DNA from 2 places in the Thermoanaerobacter siderophilus SR4 genome. Region 1 is predicted to be linked to the other one. Evidence: riboswitches for the same ligand, from Rfam matches in the RefSeq annotation. Region 1 holds a riboswitch; the other holds the start of a gene.
The links. A riboswitch is a leader RNA that binds a small molecule or an ion and turns the genes downstream of it on or off. The one in region 1 is predicted to bind lysine.

Region 1 (10,611 bases):
TAATTTCCCCTACGCGAAACTGAAGGGGTAAAAATGAAATAGAAGAAAATATAACTGTGAGTACAAAATAAATTGCCGCGACCAGAGCAATTTCTGCTAGATCTTTTATTCTTTTTTTGGACACAAAATTACCTCCTTTGTTTTGTTAACTGGGGTTACTGCGACCCAGGTGAGCATTTTGCTCACTATAATCAATTTTAACACAACTACTGGAGTAGTTTCAACATAAAAACTTTTTCTATCAATTAAATGATAAAAGTAAACAATGATGTTTTTGTCATTATCGAAAAATTTATAATTTTTATTGACAATAATAATTTGTATAATTTATCATAAAGGTAGAAAGGTGTTAATGAGTGTTACTGAAGATGGGGGAGGTGAATTTTGTGAAGGGGCAATATTATACAATATTAGCTTTGATATTCGCAATTATAGTAGCGATTTTTGCTATTTCTAATGCTGGACCTGTGGATATAAGTTTTTTGTATTGGCATTATTCAATTTCTCAAGCTTTAGTAATTTTATTGTCAGCAGCTATTGGAGCTATAATTGTGGGGACAATAGGTTTGTTTGGACAAATTCGCTATAGCGTAACGATAAGAGGACTTAACAATAGGATAAAAGAATTGGAAAAAGAAAAGGAAGAATTGAATCAAAAGGTTATAGAATTGCAAAACTATAAATTAGCGGAAGAAAAAACGAAGGAACAAAGCGATGGCAAGGAAGAGGAGGAAGAAAAAGGAACACAAACTCTTTAGTCGATTTTTAATTGACAAGTGATATTTTATTATGTTAAAATATCACTTGCGGCCGCTCGGGACGGGTTTTTAAATTTTTACCTTGTTTCCCGGCGAGACTGGATGGAGGAGGTGCAAAGATGTACGCAATAATCGAAACTGGCGGAAAACAGTATATGGTTCGTGAAGGAGATGTTCTTGCAGTAGAAAAGTTAAATTATCCAGAAGGAGAAGTTATTTCTTTTGACAAAGTTTTGGCTGTGTCAAAAGAGGACGGTAATGTAGAGTTTGGCAAACCCTATTTAGAAAATGTTAAGGTTAATGCCAAGGTTTTAGAGCATGGGAAAGGACCAAAAATAAGAGTTTTTAAGTATAAGCCAAAGAAAAATTATAGAAGAAGACAAGGACATCGACAACCTTACACAAAAGTACAGATTGAAAAAATAATTCAGTAAGCCATGATTAGAGTAGAAATATTGAGAGATCCAAAAGGGGATATTTATAAATTTAATATAAAAGGACATGCAGGTTTCGATGAGTACGGAAAGGACATCATATGTGCAGCTGTTTCTGCTATATCTCAGACAGCGGTGCTGGGAATAGAGGCGTTAAAAACTGTTAAAATAAAGAAAAAAATAGAAAGTGGCGATTTGCAGATTGACATTATTGATAAAGGTTTGGCAGAAGATGATATACGATTAAAAGCTATTCTGGAGACTATGGTTTTAGGCCTTAAAGATATTGAAGCGGATTATCCTGAATATGTAAGGGTTATGGATAGGAGGTGCAAAAAATGAAACTCCAACTTTTTGCTCATAAAAAGGGTGTTGGAAGTTCCAGAAACGGTCGTGATAGTGAATCTAAGCGTTTGGGAGTAAAAAGGGCAGATGGCCAATTTGTATTAGCTGGTAATATCCTTGTAAGACAAAGAGGAACTAAAATACATCCAGGTGTAAATGTAGGAAAAGGAAAAGACGATACACTTTTTGCATTAATTGATGGATATGTTACTTTTGAAAGAAAAGGCCGCGACAAAAAACAAGTAAGTGTTTATCCAGAAAGGAAAGCTGCGCAGAATTAAATCCTGGTTTATACCAGGATTTTTTCATAAATAATAATAGAAAGTGGTGGAAAAATGGTGTCAGATGTGGAGTTATTGGTAGACTACATCAAACGAAGCAGACATGAACTTTTAAATGATTTACAAGTGGTATTAGGGTATGCTCAACTGGGGAAATTAGATAAAGTGATTGAATCTCTTCACATTGCAATTGACCACCTTAATAGAGAAAGAGATATTTTTAATTCCGAGAATGCAGAAGAGATTATAAAAAATATCTTAGAGGGGTAAAAAATTTTGAAAAGTATATACTATAAAGGAAGGCAGGTGAAAGAATGTTTATAGACACGGCAAGGATATACATAAAAGCTGGAGACGGTGGAAATGGAATTATATCTTTTAGAAGGGAAAAATACGTTGCTTATGGTGGGCCGGACGGTGGCGACGGAGGAAAAGGTGGAGATGTAATATTTGTAGCAGATCCTAATTTGTCTACTTTGTTAGATTTTAAATACAGAAAAAAGTACATTGCGCAAAACGGAGAAAATGGTAGAGGTAAAAATCAATATGGCAAAAACGGAGAAGATTTGTACATAAAAGTTCCTGTAGGAACCTTGATAATTAACGATGAAACAGGAGAAATCATAGCTGACCTTGTAAAACCTAATCAAAAGGCTATTGTTTTACGGGGAGGTAAGGGAGGAAGAGGGAATACTAAATTTGCTACTTCTACTTTGAAGACTCCTCGTTTTGCTGAAAGCGGTGAAAAAGGCAAAGAAATGTGGGTACGATTGGAGTTGAAGCTTCTTGCTGATGTGGGATTAATAGGATTCCCAAATGCAGGTAAATCTACTCTTTTAGCCAGTTGCACAAGAGCAAAGCCTAAAATTGCCAATTATCCTTTTACTACCCTGACACCCAATTTAGGAGTTGTAGAGTATAAAGGGAAATCTTTTGTAATGGCAGATATTCCAGGTTTAATTGAAGGAGCTCACAGAGGCGAAGGATTAGGTCATGACTTTTTGAGGCACATTGAAAGGACAAAAATGTTGATACACGTTGTGGATGTATCTGGAAATGAGGGACGAGACCCTATAGAAGATTTTGAGAAGATAAATGAAGAGCTTAAACTCTACAGTGAAAGATTACTTACTTTGCCTCAAATTGTTGCTGCAAATAAAATTGATTTACAAAGTGGTAGAGAAAATTACCCTGATTTTGAAAAAGAAATTAAAAAAGAGGTTATGATGTATATCCTATATCTGCTTTGACAAAAGAGGGTATTGACAAACTTTTGGACAAGACTATAGAAATTCTTTCTTCTATTCCGGTTGAGGAGATAAAGGAAGTACCAGAAGTTATTGTTTATACACCTCCTGAAGAGGAAGAAACTCTCAATATAGAAGTAAAAGATAATACCTATTATCTTAGCGGTACAAAAATTGACAAACTTTTAAAAAGAGTAAATTTACAAGATGAGCATTCTTTAAGGTACTTTGAAATGCTTCTTAGAAAGAGCGGGGTAATAGATGCTCTTAAGGAAAAGGGATTTAAAAGTGGCGATACAATAAATGTGAGAGATTTTGAATTTGAATACTATGAATAAAAGTGGAATTTGATTCCACTTTTATTATTACGTGCGCCCGGCATGGGCGATAACTAGGCGGTGAAAGTCCGCTGTGGGCTTGGTAGTGGGAACCACTAGCCAAGAGCAAGGGTGTCCATCGTGAGGTGGAATCTGAAGGAAGCTTAAGGCAAAATCTCGGTCTGATGAACAAGAACCAGATAAGAGGCTGAATTGGGATGGATGAGTTTGCGTAACAAAACGAAGTCCAACACTACCCGAATCCCATACAGTAAATCTGGCAGATATATGAGATGAAAGTTATCGTTCTTACCCGGGGAGGTCTCAAGGATAAGTCATGGAAGTAAAATCTGAAGTGACAACCCATACAGTGATGTATGGTTGAACCTTGAGAAGTCAGCAGAGGTCATAGTACTTATCTAGACATGAATAGATAAGGAAGGACCGAACGTTAGGAGGTTTTGGAAATCTTATGGACTCGAAAGATATGCAGAGACTGCAGACAACTCAACAAAGAGGCTATCCGTTGAATAGAGAAATGGAATTTCAAAAGACAACGGAAGTGCATAGTATATCATCGGCGTCGGAAGATGGAAGAAACGAGGTACAAAGATATACCGGCAAGATGCTTGAAATGATAGTAGAACGAAGGAACATGGAAGCAGCATACAAGCGCGTTGTTGCAAATAAAGGAAGCCATGGAGTCGATGGGATGGAAGTAGATGAACTTCTACCGTATCTCAAAGAAAACTGGCCAACCATAAAACAACAACTGCTGGAGGGGAAATACAAACCACAACCAGTGCGAAGAGTAGAAATTCCCAAACCAGATGGAGGAGTAAGACTACTAGGAATACCTACAGCACTAGATAGACTAATACAACAAGCAATAGCCCAAATACTAAATAGAGTCTACAACCATACATTTTCTGATAGCAGTTATGGATTCAGACCAGGACGCAGTGCAAAAGACGCAATAAAAGCCGCAGAAGCATACATAAATGAAGGATACACATGGGTTGTAGATATGGACTTAGAAAAGTTCTTTGACAGAGTAAACCACGACATAATAATGTCCAAACTAGAAAAGCGGATAGGAGATAAAAGGGTACTAAAGTTAATACGAAGATACCTAGAATCAGGAGTAATGATAAACGGAATCAAAGTATCAACAGAAGAAGGGACACCCCAAGGAGGGCCATTAAGTCCCCTATTAGCAAACATAATGTTGGACGAACTAGACAAAGAACTTGAGAAACGAGGGCATAAATTCTGCCGATATGCAGATGACTGCAACATATATGTAAAAAGCAGGTCTGCAGGAAACAGAGTAATGAAGAGCATAAGAAATTCATAGAAAGCAAATTAAACTAAAAGTCAACGAAGCAAAAGTGCTGTAGATAGACCATGGAGAAGAAATTCTTGGATTTCATTCTATACAAAGAAACGAAGTAAGAATAAGAATCCATGAAAATCCATCAAAGGTTTAAGGAAAAGTAAGAGAAATAACCAATCGGAACAAGGGAATAAGCATGGAAAACAGAATAAAAGACTAAATCAAATAACAACAGGATGGGTCAACTATTTTGGATTAGCAGACGCGAAAAGCATAATGAAAACCCTTGACGAATGGATAAGGCGAAGACTAAGGGCATGTATATGGAAACAATGGAAGAAGATAAAAACGAAGCATGATAACTTAGTAAAACTAGGAGTAGAAGAACAAAAAGCCTGGGAATACGCCAATACAAGGAAGGCTACTGGAGAATATCCAATAGCCCAATCCTAAATAAGACTCTTACAAATAAATACTTTGAAAGCATAGGTTATAAGAGTTTATCCCAAAGATATCTAATTGTACACAATTCCTAATGAACCGCCGTATACCGAACGGTACGTACGGTGGTGTGAGAGGACGCTGAATAAAATAATTATTCAGCTCCTACTCGATAAAAATTTTTGATATTGTATTGTCAAAAATTTTTTGGGTGTGATATAATATATTATAGATGATAAGCTTTACATTAATTTTGAAAACTTAATAGCTTTTAATAGCATAAATAGAGGAGCGGGCAAGCAGGTACCTACAAGGTGTTAAGGAGAAGAACCTCCAATACTTGTGGCGAAGGTTTGTCTGCCGAAAGGGTATACTTGTTCTTGAGTATATCCTTGGGGGTGAGAACAAAACTCATCACTGTCATGGGTGAGGGCCCATGGAGCGCTATTTATGCAGTGAAAAGATTTTCATTGCATAAATAGCGCTTTTCTTTGTCAAAAAGGCTATTTAGGCACTGAAAATCTTTCAGTGCTTTTATTTTTACAAAGAAAAAGTAAAGGGGGGATTGGTTTGAAGGCAATAATAAGAGTGCGGATGAGTATGCACGATGCCCACTATGGTGGAAATCTTGTTGATGGGGCAAGAATTTTAAACCTTTTTGGGGATGTTGCAACAGAACTTTTGATACGGCATGATGGAGATGAAGGACTTTTTAGAGCCTATGACAATGTTGAATTTCTCGCACCAGTGTATGCAGGAGATTTTATAGAAGCTACAGGTGAAATAGTAGAAGTGGGCAATACTTCGAGGAAAATGGTGTTTGAAGCCAAAAAGGTGATAGCAGCAAGGCCTGACATTAGCGATTCGGCGGCAGAAGTTTTAAATAAACCAATCGTTGTATGTAGAGCCAGTGGTACATGCGTAGTTCCAAAGGATAAGCAAAGGTATAAGAAATAAAGATGGGGGGATAGGCAGTGGAAAAATTGATAATAACTGCTGCCATATGTGGAGCAGAAGTCACAAAAAAACACAATCCAAATGTACCATATACAGTAGAAGAAATTGCAAGAGAAGCGGAATCAGCGTACAACGCAGGGGCAAGCATTATTCATTTGCACGTCCGTTATGATGATGGAACACCTACACAAGACAAAGAGAGATTTAGAGAGTGTATCGAAGCCATAAAGGCGAGATGTCCAGATGTGATAATTCAGCCCTCAACTGGTGGAGCTGTTGGTATGACCAGTGAAGAAAGGCTTCAACCTATTTATTTACAGCCAGAAATGGCATCTTTAGATTGTGGTACTTTAAATTTTGGTGGAGATGAAATATTTGCAAATACTGAAAATATGATAATTGAGTTTGCACTTAAAATGAATGAGTTGTCAATAAAGCCTGAACTTGAGGTATTTGACAAAGGTATGATTGATACAGCAATAAGGCTTCACAAAAAAGGATACATAAAAGCGCCTATGCATTTCAATTTTGTGATGGGAGTAAACGGTGGAATATCGGGCGAAATGAGAGACTTCCTGTTTTTAAAAGAAAGTATTCCAGAAGGCAGCACTTTTACTGCAACTGGGATAGGAAGATATGAATTTCCAGTTGCCACAATGGCTATACTGACTGGTGGGCATGTAAGAGTTGGTTTTGAAGATAACGTATACATTTCTAAAGGAGTCCTTGCTAAATCCAATGGAGAATTAGTAGAAAAAGTTGTAAGGATTGCAAGAGAATTAGGAAAGGAAATTGCAACCCCTGATGAGGCAAGAAAGATATTGGGATTAGGGGTAAAATACATGGAGGTTTAATTTTAAAGGAAGGTAGGAGGAGTTATATATGATGGGATGTAAATATGGAACACATCGCGTAATTGAACCAAAAGGGGTTTTGCCACAAGCGGCATACAAGATTTCCAACGATATGGATACAATTTATGATAATGAAATTTTAATAGATGTGATGGCGTTGAATATAGATTCTGCAAGTTTTACACAGCTTAAAGAAGAAGCTGGCGGAGATGTGGAAAAAATCAAGGCAAAAATTTTTCAAATTGTAAATGAAAGGGGAAAAATGCAAAACCCCGTTACAGGCTCTGGGGGAATGCTTATAGGCCGTGTTGAAAAAATAGGAGATGCACTACTCGGCAAGAGGGACTTAAAAATAGGGGATAAGATAGCGACATTAGTTTCTCTTACACTTACTCCTCTTAGAATAGATGAGATTTTATCCGTCAAACTCGATATAGACAGAGTTGAAATAAAGGGCAAAGCTATACTTTTTGAAAGCGGAATTTATGCTAAACTTCCTGATGACATGGAAGAAACATTAGCTTTGGCTGCTTTAGATGTAGCAGGAGCGCCTGCTCAAACCGCAAAGCTTGTAAAACCAGGTCAGAGTGTTTTAGTGCTTGGAGCTAATGGGAAGTCAGGAATGCTTTGCTGTTATGAGGCTAAAAAAAGAGTAGGACCGACTGGCAAAGTTATAGGAGTTGTGAGAAGAGAAGAAGCAAAGAAAAATTAGAGGAATTAGACATTTGCCATAAGATTATAATCGCTGATGCGCAAAAACCAGTGGAGGTTCTAAATAAAACTCTAGAAGCAAACGGAGGAAAAGAAGTAGATATTGCTATAAACTGTGTAAATATCCCAAACACAGAGATGTCCACTATTTTGCCTGTAAGAGATGAAGGAATTGCCTATTTCTTCTCAATGGCGACAAATTTCACAAAAGCAGCTTTAGGTGCAGAAGGCGTAGGAAAAGATATCACGATGATAATAGGAAATGGCTATACAAAAGATCATGCAGAAATCACTCTGCAAGAATTGAGAGAGAATGAAAAGCTGAGGAAAGTTTTTGAAGAAATGTATGCTAAGTGAGGCAGAGGTAAATTAAATGGGGGGATTTTTAAAAATGAGAGTTAATAGGAGATATGAGCTTTTCGGCCATGTGTCGGACGAAGAGTGGAACGATTGGAAGTGGCAAATTAGAAACCGAATAGAGACAGTGGAAGAACTTAAAAAATATTTGCCTTTGACACAAGAGGAAGAACAAGCGATTTCTAAGACTTTGCAGACTTTGAGAATGGCTATAACGCCATATTACCTTTCTTTAATAGATCCAAACGATCCAAATGACCCTATAAGAAAGAGAGCGGTTCCTACTATAAATGAACTTTACAGGGCTTCCGAAGATTTGGTAGATCCACTTAGTGAAGATGTAGATTCACCAGTGCCGGGGCTTACTCACAGATATCCTGATAGGGTGCTGCTTCTTATAACAGACCAATGCTCTATGTATTGCAGACATTGCACGAGGAGAAGATTTGCAGGACAAACTGATGCGCCACTTCCAATGGATAAAATAGAGAGGGCCATCGAGTACATTGCTAAAACTCCGCAAATACGAGATGTACTTATTTCGGGGGGAGATCCACTTACTCTTTCAGATGATAGGTTAGAGAGGATTATAAAAAGGCTAAGAGAGATACCTCATGTAGAGATAATAAGAATAGGTTCCTCAACTCCTGTTGTGCTTCCACAAAGAATAACGCCCGAACTTGTTAATATGCTCAAAAAATATCATCCAATATGGTTAAATACTCATTTTAATCATCCTCACGAAATAACAGAGGATTCTAGGAGGGCCTGCGAAATGCTGGCAGATGCGGGAATTCCTCTTGGAAACCAGACGGTTCTTCTAAGGGGAGTAAATGATTGCGTACATGTCATGAAAAAACTTGTTCATGAATTGGTGAAAATAAGGGTAAGGCCCTATTATATTTACCAATGTGATTTGTCATTAGGGCTTTCCCACTTTAGGACTCCTGTTTCAAAGGGAATTGAAATTATTGAGGCTTTGAGAGGTCATACATCAGGATTTTGCGTTCCTACCTTTGTGGTAGATGCACCAGGCGGAGGAGGGAAAATTCCAGTAGGCCCCAATTATGTAATATCTCAAAGCCATGACAAAGTAGTTCTTAGAAATTATGAAGGAGTTATCACCACATATATAGAGCCACAAAATTATATGCCAGGTCCTTGTGTATGCGATGAGGAAAGACCAGAAGAAATAACTGGTGTTGCGGGTCTTCTCCAGCAAGACAAAATTGCTACAATAGAGCCTCAAGAATTAGAAAGGAAAAAGAGAAGGAGATTAGATGAGTAAAATACTTGAATTGCTGAAGGACTATCGTACTATTTCTATAATAGGTATGGCGAAAAATGTAGGGAAAACCACTGTGCTAAATTATATTTTGAGTAAGGCCAGGGGTAAATATACCCTTGGTCTTACCTCAATAGGAAGAGATGGAGAAGAGTATGACCAAGTAGCTTTTTTCCCCAAACCTCGAATTTACATAGCTAAAGGTAGCTATATAGCGACAGCGAAAGAGGCTTTGCTAAACAGCGATATTACTAAAGAAATAGTTGCAACTACAGGATTTGATACTCCAATGGGAGAAATAGTAATTGCTAAAGCATTAAGCGATGGTTATGTAGATTTAGCAGGACCATCTATAAATAGTGAAATGGCAAAAGTATGTAACCTTCTTTTGAAATTGGGTTGTGATAAAGCTATTATAGATGGAGCCTTAAGTAGAAAAACTCAGGCTTCTCCTTCTGTATCTGAAGCTACAATACTGGCTACAGGAGCAGCTTTGTCCTATGATATGGAGGAGACGATTAGAAAAACAGCTTTTACTGTGAAACTTTTGTCTATAGAGGCAGAAAAAGATAAAGAAATTTTAAAATTGGCGCAAAATATTTTAGATAACTCTCGTTTGGGTTTTATATACAAAGACAAGCGTTATAAAACGATAGAACTACCTACAGCTATAGATTCTTCTAAAGAGATTGTTGTAAATTTAGAAGGGGCCACTCATGTAATTATAAAGGGAGTGGTCTCTGATAAATTAATTGAAGATGTGATGAGAGGTACAGATAAGTATAAAGGAGTAGTGTTTCTTGCAGAAGACTCTACAAAGCTTTTTTTACAAGAAGAAACATTTTTAAAGTTTCAAAAGGGTGGTGGCATTTTAAAAGTACTAAAACCAGTAAATTTAGTTTGCGTTACTATAAATCCTGTCTCCTCTTTAAATTATCAGTATGACAAAAAGGAGTTTTTAGAGAGATTAAAAAAAGAAATCTCTATCCCTGTATTTGATGTAATGGGTGGTGATTAATATTAAATTTTTGACAGAAAAAGAAAGAGAGCAAATAGGCTTTAACTATATAATGGCTAAATTGCAGGTTATAACTCCTTATGGGAAAGAAGAGATGAAAAATGTAAAACCTTTTAAAAGAGAGGAAAAAGAAAAAGTTATAAAAGAGTATGACTATATTGAATTAATGAGAGGGAGTTTAGAAAAGGACAAAGAGTTGTTTTATAAAATTTTAAAAATACTTTTTAAGATAAAAGATATAAGAAATAGTGTAAAAAAGTGTAAAACTGG
Region 2 (10,611 bases), 1.2 Mb from region 1:
ATTAAAGCAGTTCAAAATGCTCTTCGCGAGATAAAAAATAAAATAGGAGATATGGTTATTAAAGGAGTAGGCACCACAGGGAGTGCAAGGCAATTGACTGGCTTAATGGTAGGGGCAGACATTGTCAAAAACGAAATTACTGCTCATGCTGTAGCAGCTTCCAATGTAATAAAGGATGTCAAAACGGTAATTGAAATAGGGGGACAAGACTCAAAGATCATAATTTTAAGAGATGGGGTAGTAGTAGATTTTGCAATGAATACAGTCTGTGCAGCAGGTACCGGTTCTTTTCTTGACCAGCAAGCATACCGGTTAAATATTCCCATCGAACAGTTTGGAGACATAGCCTTGCAATCTAAAAGTCCTGTCAGAATTGCGGGTAGATGTAGTGTTTTTGCAGAATCTGACATGATTCATAAGCAGCAGATGGGATATGCTCTTCCAGACATAATAAGTGGCTTGTGTGATGCCCTTGTTAGAAATTATCTAAATAATGTAGGGAAGGGAAAAGAAATAAAAGAGCCAATAGTGTTTCAAGGTGGTGTTGCCGCTAATAAGGGAATAAAGGCAGCATTTGAAAAGGCATTAGGGATGAAAGTATATGTGCCTGAACATTACGGAGTAATGGGAGCCATCGGGGCAGCAATATTGGCAAAAGAAGCAGTAAAAGAAAAAGGATATACTTCCTTTAAAGGCTTTGAAGTAAGTGACTTTAAATATAGAGCGGTAGGTTTTGAGTGTACTGCTTGCCCAAATCGATGCGAAGTCGTAGAGTTCATACAAGGAGATGAGGTAATTTCAAGATGGGGAGATAAGTGCGGCAGATGGTCTAACAGCACTAGCAAGAAAGTCCATGCAAATACAGCTAGTTAATTAATGGGAGGCAATATAAGCCTCCCAATTTTAAACCTTATTTTTCTATATATGTCCATTTCCAATCATTATCCACGCCAACTGCATGCCTTACAATTCCTTTTACGTAATCCTGCTGTACATAAGCAGTAGCTGAGAAAAACAGTGGAGAAATTGGCATATCTTCCATCAGAATTTCTTCAGCTTTTTTCATGTTTTCCATTCTTATTTCATTATTATTAGTACTTTTTGCTTCTGCAATTAACCTATCATATTCAGGATTTGAGTAAAAAACCCGATTTGGCTCGCCACTCGTTTCAGTGACCCACAGGTCCATAAAAGTCATTGGATCGTTGTAATCGGCTCCCCATCTTGTCAATATTACATCGAATTGTCCTTGTGAGTACATTTGCAATCTTATCTTAAATGGAACATTTTGCAGTTCTACATTTACACCTAGATTTTTTCTCCAAAACTCTTGAATTGCTTGAGATTCTCTTTTAGCTACATCTGTATCATCAGCTAACAGGACTATTTTAGGCAAAGTAGTTATGCCTAATTCTTTCATTCCTTTAACCAGTAATTCTTTTGCCTGTGCTACATCTTCTTTGAATAAATCTCCAACTTCTTTGCGGAACTCACCATTTTTCCCGGGAATGCCATAAGGTACAAATCCATAAGCAGGTATAGAGCCATCTTTTAAAATATTTTCTGTTAATTGCTTTCTATCGAGGGATAATCCGAAGGCTTTTCTTATATTTGCATTTTTAAACACCGGATTTTTTGTATTAAATGCTAAAAAGTAAGTAAAACCATTAGGATATATTTGAAGCTTGTCCTTATATTTTTCTACATAATCACCTGTAACAGTTATTACATCGTATTGACCTGTATCAAAATTTTGGGCTATAGTATTCATGTCTTTAACCATATCCATATAAATTTCATCTAATTTAACATTGTTTTTGTCCCAGTATTTATCATTTTTTACCAGGACAATATTTTGCTCATGATTCCATTCTTTTAATATGAAAGGACCACTGTATACAAGCGTATCAGGAGTTGTGGCTAATTTATCTCCTACTTTTTCTACAAAGGATTTTTCTAAAGGCAGATATGTTATAAAAGCCGTTAAGCTTAAGAAATAAGGAGTAGGAGCTTCTAAATCTACTTGCAATGTCTTGTCGTCTAATGCTTTTACTCCTACTTCATCAGCACTGACCTCACCAGCATTATATTTTTCTGCATTTTTTATTGGAAACATTATATAGGCATAATCCGATGCTGTTTTAGGATCTAATGCCCTTTTCCAAGAATATTCAAAATCATAGGCTGTTATGGGATTGCCATCGCTCCAATATATATTGTCTTTTAAATAGAAAGTGTAATGTAAACCATCTTCAGATATTTTCCAATCTTTAGCTAAACCTGAACCCTTCTGTGGTATTTCATCGGGGCCAAGCCTTACTAAACCTTCCAATACTGCATTAAGCACTTGAAAAGAAACTCCATCTGTTGAGGTTTGAGGATCTAAGCGAGGTGGCTCTTCACCGAGATTTAACCTTAGAACTTGTTTTTCTTTTGTTGAATTTGCTGTACTTTGCGCTGATTTACCACTGCATCCTGATAAAATAACAGATATAATAAAAATAAAAGTTAACAAAAAGATTACAACTTTTCGCATAAACCGTATTCCCCCATTCGTTTTTTGAAGATATTTTACTGCGAATAAACTTTTTGTGCAAGGGAATTATTTTTAAATTTTATTACAAAATTTTTATAACACTAAAAATGTTAATCTACATTAAACTTATTAAAAGCCCTTCCGAAATAATATGTAAAATTGTATAATAAAATTATAAAGTAATAATTTCGGGGGTTAAATGATGGATAACCGTGATATTATTTTTGCTCTTGACATTGGGACAAGGGTAGTTGTAGGGATAGTTGGAATTGAAAATAATGGGAAATTCCAAGTGCTTGCTGTTGAACAGATGGAACATGAAAGTAGGGCAATGTTTGATGGGCAAGTTCATGATATAGATAAAGTTGCTAATGTTGTTGAAAAAATAAAGAGAAGTCTTGAAGACTCTTTAAATATAAAATTGACAGAAGTATGTATTGCGGCGGCGGGAAGGTCTTTAAAGACTCAATCTGCGAGAGCGGAAAAAAATATTGATGAAGAGCACGAAATAACGGTAGAAGATATAGACAATCTCGAGTTGGAAGCTCTTGAGATTGCACAAAATTCCATTGTTTCTCAATCAGGGGTTACAAAATATCATACCGTCGGTTATACAGTATCCAATTATTACTTAAATAGTTTTCCTATTACCAATTTAAAAGGACATAAAGGCCGTGAAATAGCAGTAGAAATTTTAGCTACTTTTCTTCCTTACGATGTAGTAGAAGGGCTCTATGCTGCAGTAAAAAAAGCTGGGTTGGAAGTTTCATATATCACGTTAGAGCCTATAGCAGCAATAAATGTGGCAATTCCACCTGAAATTCGGATGTTGAATATAGCTCTTGTAGATATAGGAGCAGGTACTTCTGATATTGCTATATCAAAAGAAGGAAACATAATAGCATATTCTATGGTGCCTTATGCCGGTGATGAAATTACGGAATCAATTGCTACCCATTTCCTCACCGATTTTAATACTGCTGAGAAAATAAAAAAAGCACAAAAAAAGAAATCAAATTTAAAGACGTGTTAAATATAGAGCACAAAATAACAAAAGAAGAAGTAATGGAAATTATAGCGCCACAAGTTAAAGTTTTGGCGCAAAAGATATGCAGCGAAATTATAAAATATAATGGTAAAAGCCCTTCTGCGGTTTTTTTAGTCGGTGGCAGTAGTAATCTTCCTAATTTGCCTGAAGAAATAGCATCTATATTGAATTTACCTATAAATAGAGTATCTGTACGAGATATAAAATCAGTAGAAATTTTAGATTACAAAGGGAAGACGTTAAAAGGCCCTGAAAGCATAACTCCAATAGGAATAGCTTACTCTGCAATGATAAATAAGAGAAAGGACTTTATAAAAGTTTCTATTGACAATGAAACAATAAAGATTTTTAACATAAAAAATCCCACGGTAATGGATGCTTTAGTTGCTATAAACTATGACTCTAAAAATTTAATTGTACAAAATGGCAAAGATTTAGTTTTCAATCTTAACGGCCAAAGAATCGTTGTTAAAGGTGAAGAAGGAACACCTCCCAAAATATATGTAAATGATTCATTAGCAAATTTAAAAACTCCTATAAAGGATGGAGACGAAATAACAATTATAAAAGGTCAAAAAGGGCAAGATGCTACAATAACTGCTGGTGAACTACTAAAGCAGCAAAAAGGGAAAATAATTTTTGTAAATGATTCAAAAGTGGACCAAAATTATGTTATAAAAAATGGGGATGAGATAGTTATAAAAGAAGATTTAACAAGTTTTGTTGTAACAGTAAATGGGAAAGAAGTAGTGTTAAAGGGGAAAGAAGAGTATCTGTTTGTAGACGTATTTAATTTTATAGATTTGAAACTGGATAATAACAAAGTGCCAGAAATGAAACTTAATGGAAGGCGTGCCTCCTATACAGATATATTGAAGCCAGGAGATAATATTGAAATTGAAATATAAAAGTAGGTGAAGTCTCCGCTTTTAAAAGGGTGGAGACTTTAATTTTATTCGCTTTTAAATATATAAAGTTGTGGAATTTTGACATTGCTGATATAATTAAGGGAGAGGTGAAAAGAGAATGGATGTATTTATCGAAAAATTAGTCAAAAAACAAAAAACTTCGAAGGATACTCTATTTAGTATTGGTGTTGTGGTGGCTACATTAATTATTGTGTTTGGCGTGATACCTTTAATACCAATAGTTAGAAATTTCTTGATTTTCTTTTTGCTTTTGTTTGGCTATTTAGCGTATTACTTAATAAGGTCGAGAAACATTGAGTTTGAGTATTCACTTACAAACAGTGATTTGGATGTGGATAAAATAATTGACCAAAAAAGAAGGAAACATGTTGTAAGCGTTGATTGTAGAGATTTTGAAATCATGGCAAGGGTTAATACTGACAAGTTCACAGAAGACATAAAAGCTATTAAAAATCGAATTGAAGCGGTAAGTTCTATGTCTTCTCCTGATGTATATTTTGCAGTTTTTGAAGATAAAGGGATAAAAACTGTTTTGTTTTTTGAGCCAAATGAAAAGATGATAGAGACTATAGGAAGATATATACCAAGAAAACTTTTCAAATAAGTGAAGAGGTAGTTTAAGAATGAAATAAGAGTTAGAACTTTTGGAGATAAATAACTAACAACTTTGCAAGGGGTTGATATAAGTGATTAAAGCAATTATCTTTGACATGGACGGTGTAATTATTGACAGTGAGCCAATACACATTAAATTAGAAGAGGAATTATTCAAAAGTTTAGGAGTAGAGATAAGTGAAGACGAACATTTGACATTTGTAGGGACTTCTTCTTATTACATGTGGAGGAAAATTAAAGAAAGATTTAATCTTTCTCAAAGCGTAGAAGAGCTTGTAGAAGTAGATAGAAAAAGGTATTTAGAGCATGTCTTGAAAACAGGCGAAATAATTCCTATAGAAGGTATAACAGAGACGGTAAAAAAGCTTTTTGAGAAAGAGTATAAATTAGCTGTTGCTTCTTCCTCTCCTATAGATGTGATAGAATTAGTTGTGAAAAAGTTGGGAATTGATAAATGCTTTGAGGTGCTTGTATCTGGAGACTATGTAAAAAATAGCAAACCAGCACCAGATATATTTTTATATACAGCAGACAAATTAAAAGTAAAACCCCATGAGTGTGTTGTAATTGAGGATTCATATAATGGAGTTTATGGTGCTAAAAAAGCAGGGATGAAAGTGATAGGTTTTAAAAATCCTAATTCCGGAAATCAGGACTTATCAGAAGCTGATTTTATTATAAGTTCTTTAGGAGAAGAATTATTAGAAATTATAGATGAATTAAACAATGATGGAAGATGTTGTAAAAACTAATAAAATAAATGGTGCGCCTGACAGGAATCGAACCTGCGACCTCTCGGTCCGGAGCCGAACGCTCTATCCGCTGAGCTACAGGCGCACACTTTACACATAAAAGTTTACTATGAAAAAATTAACCTGTCAAATGGATTTGATATTTATTAAACGTAGTGGTAAAATAATATTTGGAAACAATAAGCAAAAGGAGGAGTGACAGATGCAAGCAATCAGTATCGAAGCTATAAAAAGAGATACTGGTAAAAATGCAGCTCGCTGTTTGAAAAATCAAGGCTATATTCCTGCTATTTTATATGGCAAGGGTATGGCGGAGAGCATTCCTTTGGCAGTGGAATATAACGCGCTTCAAAGGTTGCTACAAAAACATGGAAGGAATGTCCTCCTCAATGTGATTGTGGATGGTTCTACTCATAATGCGGTTATTAAAGAAATTCAAGAAGATACTTTGAAAGGGAAAATAATTCATGTGGATTTCCAAAGAGTGTCAATGTATGAAGAAATTGAAGCTACTGTTCCGTTGAAATTTGAGGGAATAGGCCTTATTGAAAGTAGAGGTGGAATTGTACAGCATCAACTTTGGGAGTTGACAGTGGAAAGCTTACCCGACAAAATTCCTCAAGAAATTGTTGTGGATTTAAGCAATTTAGAGATTGGAGATACACTTTTTGTAAAAGATATACAAGTTCCTGAGGGAGTAAAAGTTGTAGATGACCCTGATGAGATTGTAGTTTCTGTATTGGCACCGAGAGAAAGTGAAGAAGAAGAGGCAGAAGAAGAGGCTACTGAAACAGCAAAAGAAAGTGAATAATAAAAAAGAGAGGTTATCCCTCTCTTTTTTTAATAATTAGCGATTTTTCTCTTTTCATTGGTTAGCCTTTCTGGGATTATATCATTTCGGATTAAGTCTTCATAAGTTTCTCGCGCAACGATTATGTCAGCCTGACCATTAGATACGAGTACTGCAGCAGGACGAGGTAACCTGTTATAATTGCTGGCCATCGAATAATTGTAAGCACCTGTACACAGCACTGCTAAAATATCTCCTTCTTCAATTTTAGGTAGGGTAATATCCCAAATTAGCATATCACCTGATTCGCAAAGCTTTCCTGCTATTGATACTTTTTCTGATTTTATATTCTTAGCTTTATTAGCTACAATAGCATCATATTTTGCTCCATATAAAGCGGTACGTATATTATCAGACATTCCTCCATCTACTGCTACGTATTTTCTAACACCTGGTATGTCTTTAATTGCTCCTACTGTGTAAAGAGTAGTTCCAGCATTTCCTATTATAGAACGACCTGGCTCTACAATTATGTTTGGCATTTTTATATTTAAAGCAACGGAATATTCCTTTACTGCTTGCATTATTTCTTGTGCTATTTGTTCGATTGGCTGGGGATCGTCCTCTTCTACATATGCTATTCCAAAACCTCCACCTAAATCTAGTTCCCCTACTTCCCAACCTAAAAATTCTTTTACTAATTTTAAGAAATTCATCATAATTTCTATTTCAGCTTTATAAGATTCTGCATCAAAAATCTGAGAACCGATATGAGAATGTAGACCTACTATATTTACATTTTCCAAAGTTAAAGCATATTCTATGGCTCTCATTGCGTCTCCATTAAAAAGAGGGAAGCCAAATTTTGAATCTATTTGTCCTGTTTTTACATATTGGTGAGTATGAGCTTCTACACCAGGAGATACTCTTATATAAATATTAGGAACTTTATTCATCTTTTTTGCCAAGTCATTTAACATATTTAGTTCAAACCAATTATCTACAATGATTCTCCCAATGTTATTTTCTAATGCCATTATAAGTTCTTCTTTCGATTTATTGTTGCCGTGAAAGTATATTTTTTCAGCAGGGAATCCTGCTTTTAACGCAGTATATAATTCTCCACCAGAAACGACATCAAGACCCAAGTTTTCTTCTTCAATTATTTTGCATATTGCCATTGTCATGAAAGCTTTGCTGGCATAAATCACTTCATTTCCTGGATAATCTTTTTTAAAGCCATTGTAAAATGCTCTACAATTTTGTCTTAAGAGCTCTTCATCTATTACATAAAGCGGTGTACCAAACTTTTTTGCAAGAGTTACAGTATCGCAACCACCTATTTCCAAATGACCCTTTGAATTTATTTTCATTGTCCCATGCAACATTCTATCAACCTCATTTACTTTAATAATTTAAATTATGAAACTAAAAACAAAATAAAATACAGCTAAGTATTACCTCAGCTGCCTATTTTGCACATAGACATGGTAATACCTCCTTCCCCCTATAGCGAGATAGCTCTTCACTGAAGGCTCGGGAAACCTCCAGTGACAGTCCTATACCTATTCGGCATAGGCCCAGCTGCGTAAACTTTAAGGAATTTACGCGCTTCGGCGAGCATCCCTTTCATATACCTTCATCGGCCCTTAAATACCTCTGGTATACTACTCTTGATGACCCGCGCCTCTACCTCACCTTCCAAGAAGATGAGGTATTGTTATTCAATTTTTTTATTATAATATCATTTATGAAAACAGCTGTCAATAGATTTTCAAAAAATTTTTTATTAGAGATTAAAAAATGGGTAAACTAAATAAGAGGTGGTATAAGTGCCATGGATAATAACTTTCGTAGTTTCATGGATTATTTTATTTTTATTAGTTGATTGGAGGTATATAAAATATACTGTATGGGGAGGCCTATTAGCTTTAAGCTTTCAACTTGTTGTAGATGAAATTGCAATTGGTCTTAATCTTTACGATTTTTCTAATGTTGTTATTAGGATCTTTGATTCAAGTTTATTTTTTACTTTAGGTGCGCCTTTTTGCATAGGGGTATTGTATGCACAAACATATCCTAAAAATAATATTTTGCGCCTTATAGATGTGATTATTTCAGCCGCATTATTTTTTATAATGGAATATTCATTAGTGCATATAGGGGCACTAAAGTATCTTCACTGGCACTATTTATATAGTCTAATTATAGACGTGGTAGCACTTTTGGCCTTAGGGAATCTCATCACTATTTTTAAATTGTCCCCCTGGATGAGGAGGGGGAAATAGTGAAACTATATGTTTTTTGGAGTTTGATTGCTATTGATGGAGTATTAGTGTTCTTGTGGTTTAATTTTTTAAATAAAATTCAAAAAAAAGAGGGTTAAAGAAAAAAATACCTACTATTGTAGATATATTGTACAAAAATTTGTGCTAAATATCATATTTATTGACGATAGTAAAGAAGAAGAAATAGTATTATAATAAAAACATCAAACGTTTTCTAATAGGGGGAATCTAAAAATGGCTGATGTTGTACTCAAACATGTTTACAAAGTCTATCCAGGCGGTGTTACCGCAGTTAAAGATTTTAATCTAGAAATTCAGGACAAAGAGTTTATAGTATTGGTTGGACCTTCTGGCTGTGGTAAAACTACAACATTGAGAATGATAGCAGGGCTTGAGGAAATATCTCAAGGCGAACTTTATATTGATGGCAAACTTGTGAATGACGTGCCACCAAAAGATAGGGATATCGCAATGGTATTCCAAAACTATGCTCTTTATCCTCATATGACAGTGTATGACAATATGGCTTTTGGTCTTAAACTTAGAAAGGTTCCAAGAGCGGAAATTGATAGAAAAGTAAAAGAAGCAGCTCGAATTTTAGGATTGGAAGAATATTTAAACAGGAAACCAAAAGCTTTGTCAGGTGGACAAAGACAGAGGGTTGCATTGGGGCGTGCTATTGTCCGCAATCCAAAAGTATTCTTGATGGATGAACCTTTGTCCAACTTAGATGCAAAATTGAGAGTACAAATGAGAACCGAGCTGGCTAAACTACACGATAGATTGCAGACGACTTTCATATATGTTACCCACGACCAAACAGAAGCTATGACAATGGGTACAAGAATAGTAGTTATGAAGGATGGAGTTATTCAGCAAGTAGATAAACCTCAGACTATTTATGATTATCCAAATAATTTATTTGTTGCTGGATTTATTGGAAGTCCTCAAATGAACTTTATTGATGCAAGATTAGAGAATAAGAATGGCAAAGTATATGCTACTTTTAAGGGATTCAGCGTTTTGGTGCCAGAAGGGATTTTAAAGAGATTAAAAGATCCAAGCTACGTTGGAAAAGAAATTGTGCTAGGAATAAGGCCAGAAGATTTGCATGACGAAGAAGTGTTCTTGGAAGCATATCCAGAGGCTGTAGTCGAAGCAAAAGTAGAAGTTACAGAGCTAATGGGTCCAGAGACATTTCTATATTTGGATGTGAATGGTGTTTCATTGACAGCAAGAGTAGATCCAAGAACAAGAGCAAAAGCAGGAGACGTAATTAAAATAGGATTTGATATAAATAAATTGCACATGTTTGACAAAGAAACAGAAATGACAATTTTGAATAGAGTAATAAGCTAAAAGGCGGTTATTCCGCCTTTTATTTTTTGTGTCAAAATACCACATAAATTTACATTTGCCTATTATTTCTTCTAGGAAATAGTGTATAATTATTGTATACTATAAAGTAAGGTGGTATGAAAATGATCGGCTATGACCTTATAAAAAAGGTAGCCTACGATATTCAAAAAAATATTCAAATGCCAATATATATAATAGATAAGTCCGGAAATTTAATTTACGGCGACAAAGATTTTTTTGAAAAAAAAGCAGGATTTTTAAAGATAAATGTAGAATATATTGATGAAAAAGAGA

Region 2: linked by a shared signal. The riboswitch ahead of lysA (diaminopimelate decarboxylase) and the one ahead of kal (3-aminobutyryl-CoA ammonia lyase) in region 1 are both predicted to bind lysine.

What each region holds. Positions count from the first base shown of each region.
Region 1 is NZ_CM001486.1:1,810,370-1,820,980, forward strand. It holds gene THESIDRAFT1_RS08860 (QueT transporter family protein) at 1-124, opposite strand, end outside; gene THESIDRAFT1_RS08865 (LapA family protein) at 387-758, shown strand; gene rplU (50S ribosomal protein L21) at 878-1,192, shown strand; gene THESIDRAFT1_RS08875 (ribosomal-processing cysteine protease Prp) at 1,196-1,534, shown strand; gene rpmA (50S ribosomal protein L27) at 1,531-1,818, shown strand; gene THESIDRAFT1_RS08885 (Spo0B domain-containing protein) at 1,873-2,088, shown strand; partial or broken gene obgE (GTPase ObgE) at 2,133-3,403, shown strand; partial or broken gene ltrA (group II intron reverse transcriptase/maturase) at 3,855-5,254, shown strand; lysine riboswitch at 5,436-5,614, shown strand; gene kal (3-aminobutyryl-CoA ammonia lyase) at 5,730-6,116, shown strand; gene kce (3-keto-5-aminohexanoate cleavage enzyme) at 6,134-6,970, shown strand; gene kdd (L-erythro-3,5-diaminohexanoate dehydrogenase) at 6,999-7,682, shown strand; gene THESIDRAFT1_RS15195 (hypothetical protein) at 7,733-8,038, shown strand; gene kamA (lysine 2,3-aminomutase) at 8,073-9,326, shown strand; gene kamB (lysine 5,6-aminomutase reactivase subunit KamB) at 9,319-10,341, shown strand; gene kamC (lysine 5,6-aminomutase reactivase ATPase KamC) at 10,331-10,611, shown strand, end outside.
Region 2 is NZ_CM001486.1:591,963-602,573, reverse strand. It holds gene THESIDRAFT1_RS02870 (acyl-CoA dehydratase activase) at 1-873, shown strand, start outside; gene THESIDRAFT1_RS02865 (peptide ABC transporter substrate-binding protein) at 911-2,536, opposite strand; partial or broken gene THESIDRAFT1_RS14720 (cell division FtsA domain-containing protein) at 2,739-4,492, shown strand; gene THESIDRAFT1_RS02855 (hypothetical protein) at 4,611-5,117, shown strand; gene THESIDRAFT1_RS02850 (HAD family hydrolase) at 5,200-5,880, shown strand; tRNA gene THESIDRAFT1_RS02845 (tRNA-Arg) at 5,890-5,965, opposite strand; gene THESIDRAFT1_RS02840 (50S ribosomal protein L25/general stress protein Ctc) at 6,083-6,691, shown strand; gene lysA (diaminopimelate decarboxylase) at 6,721-8,058, opposite strand; lysine riboswitch at 8,181-8,370, opposite strand; gene THESIDRAFT1_RS02830 (hypothetical protein) at 8,503-8,958, shown strand; gene THESIDRAFT1_RS02825 (ABC transporter ATP-binding protein) at 9,193-10,317, shown strand; gene THESIDRAFT1_RS02820 (PucR family transcriptional regulator) at 10,440-10,611, shown strand, end outside.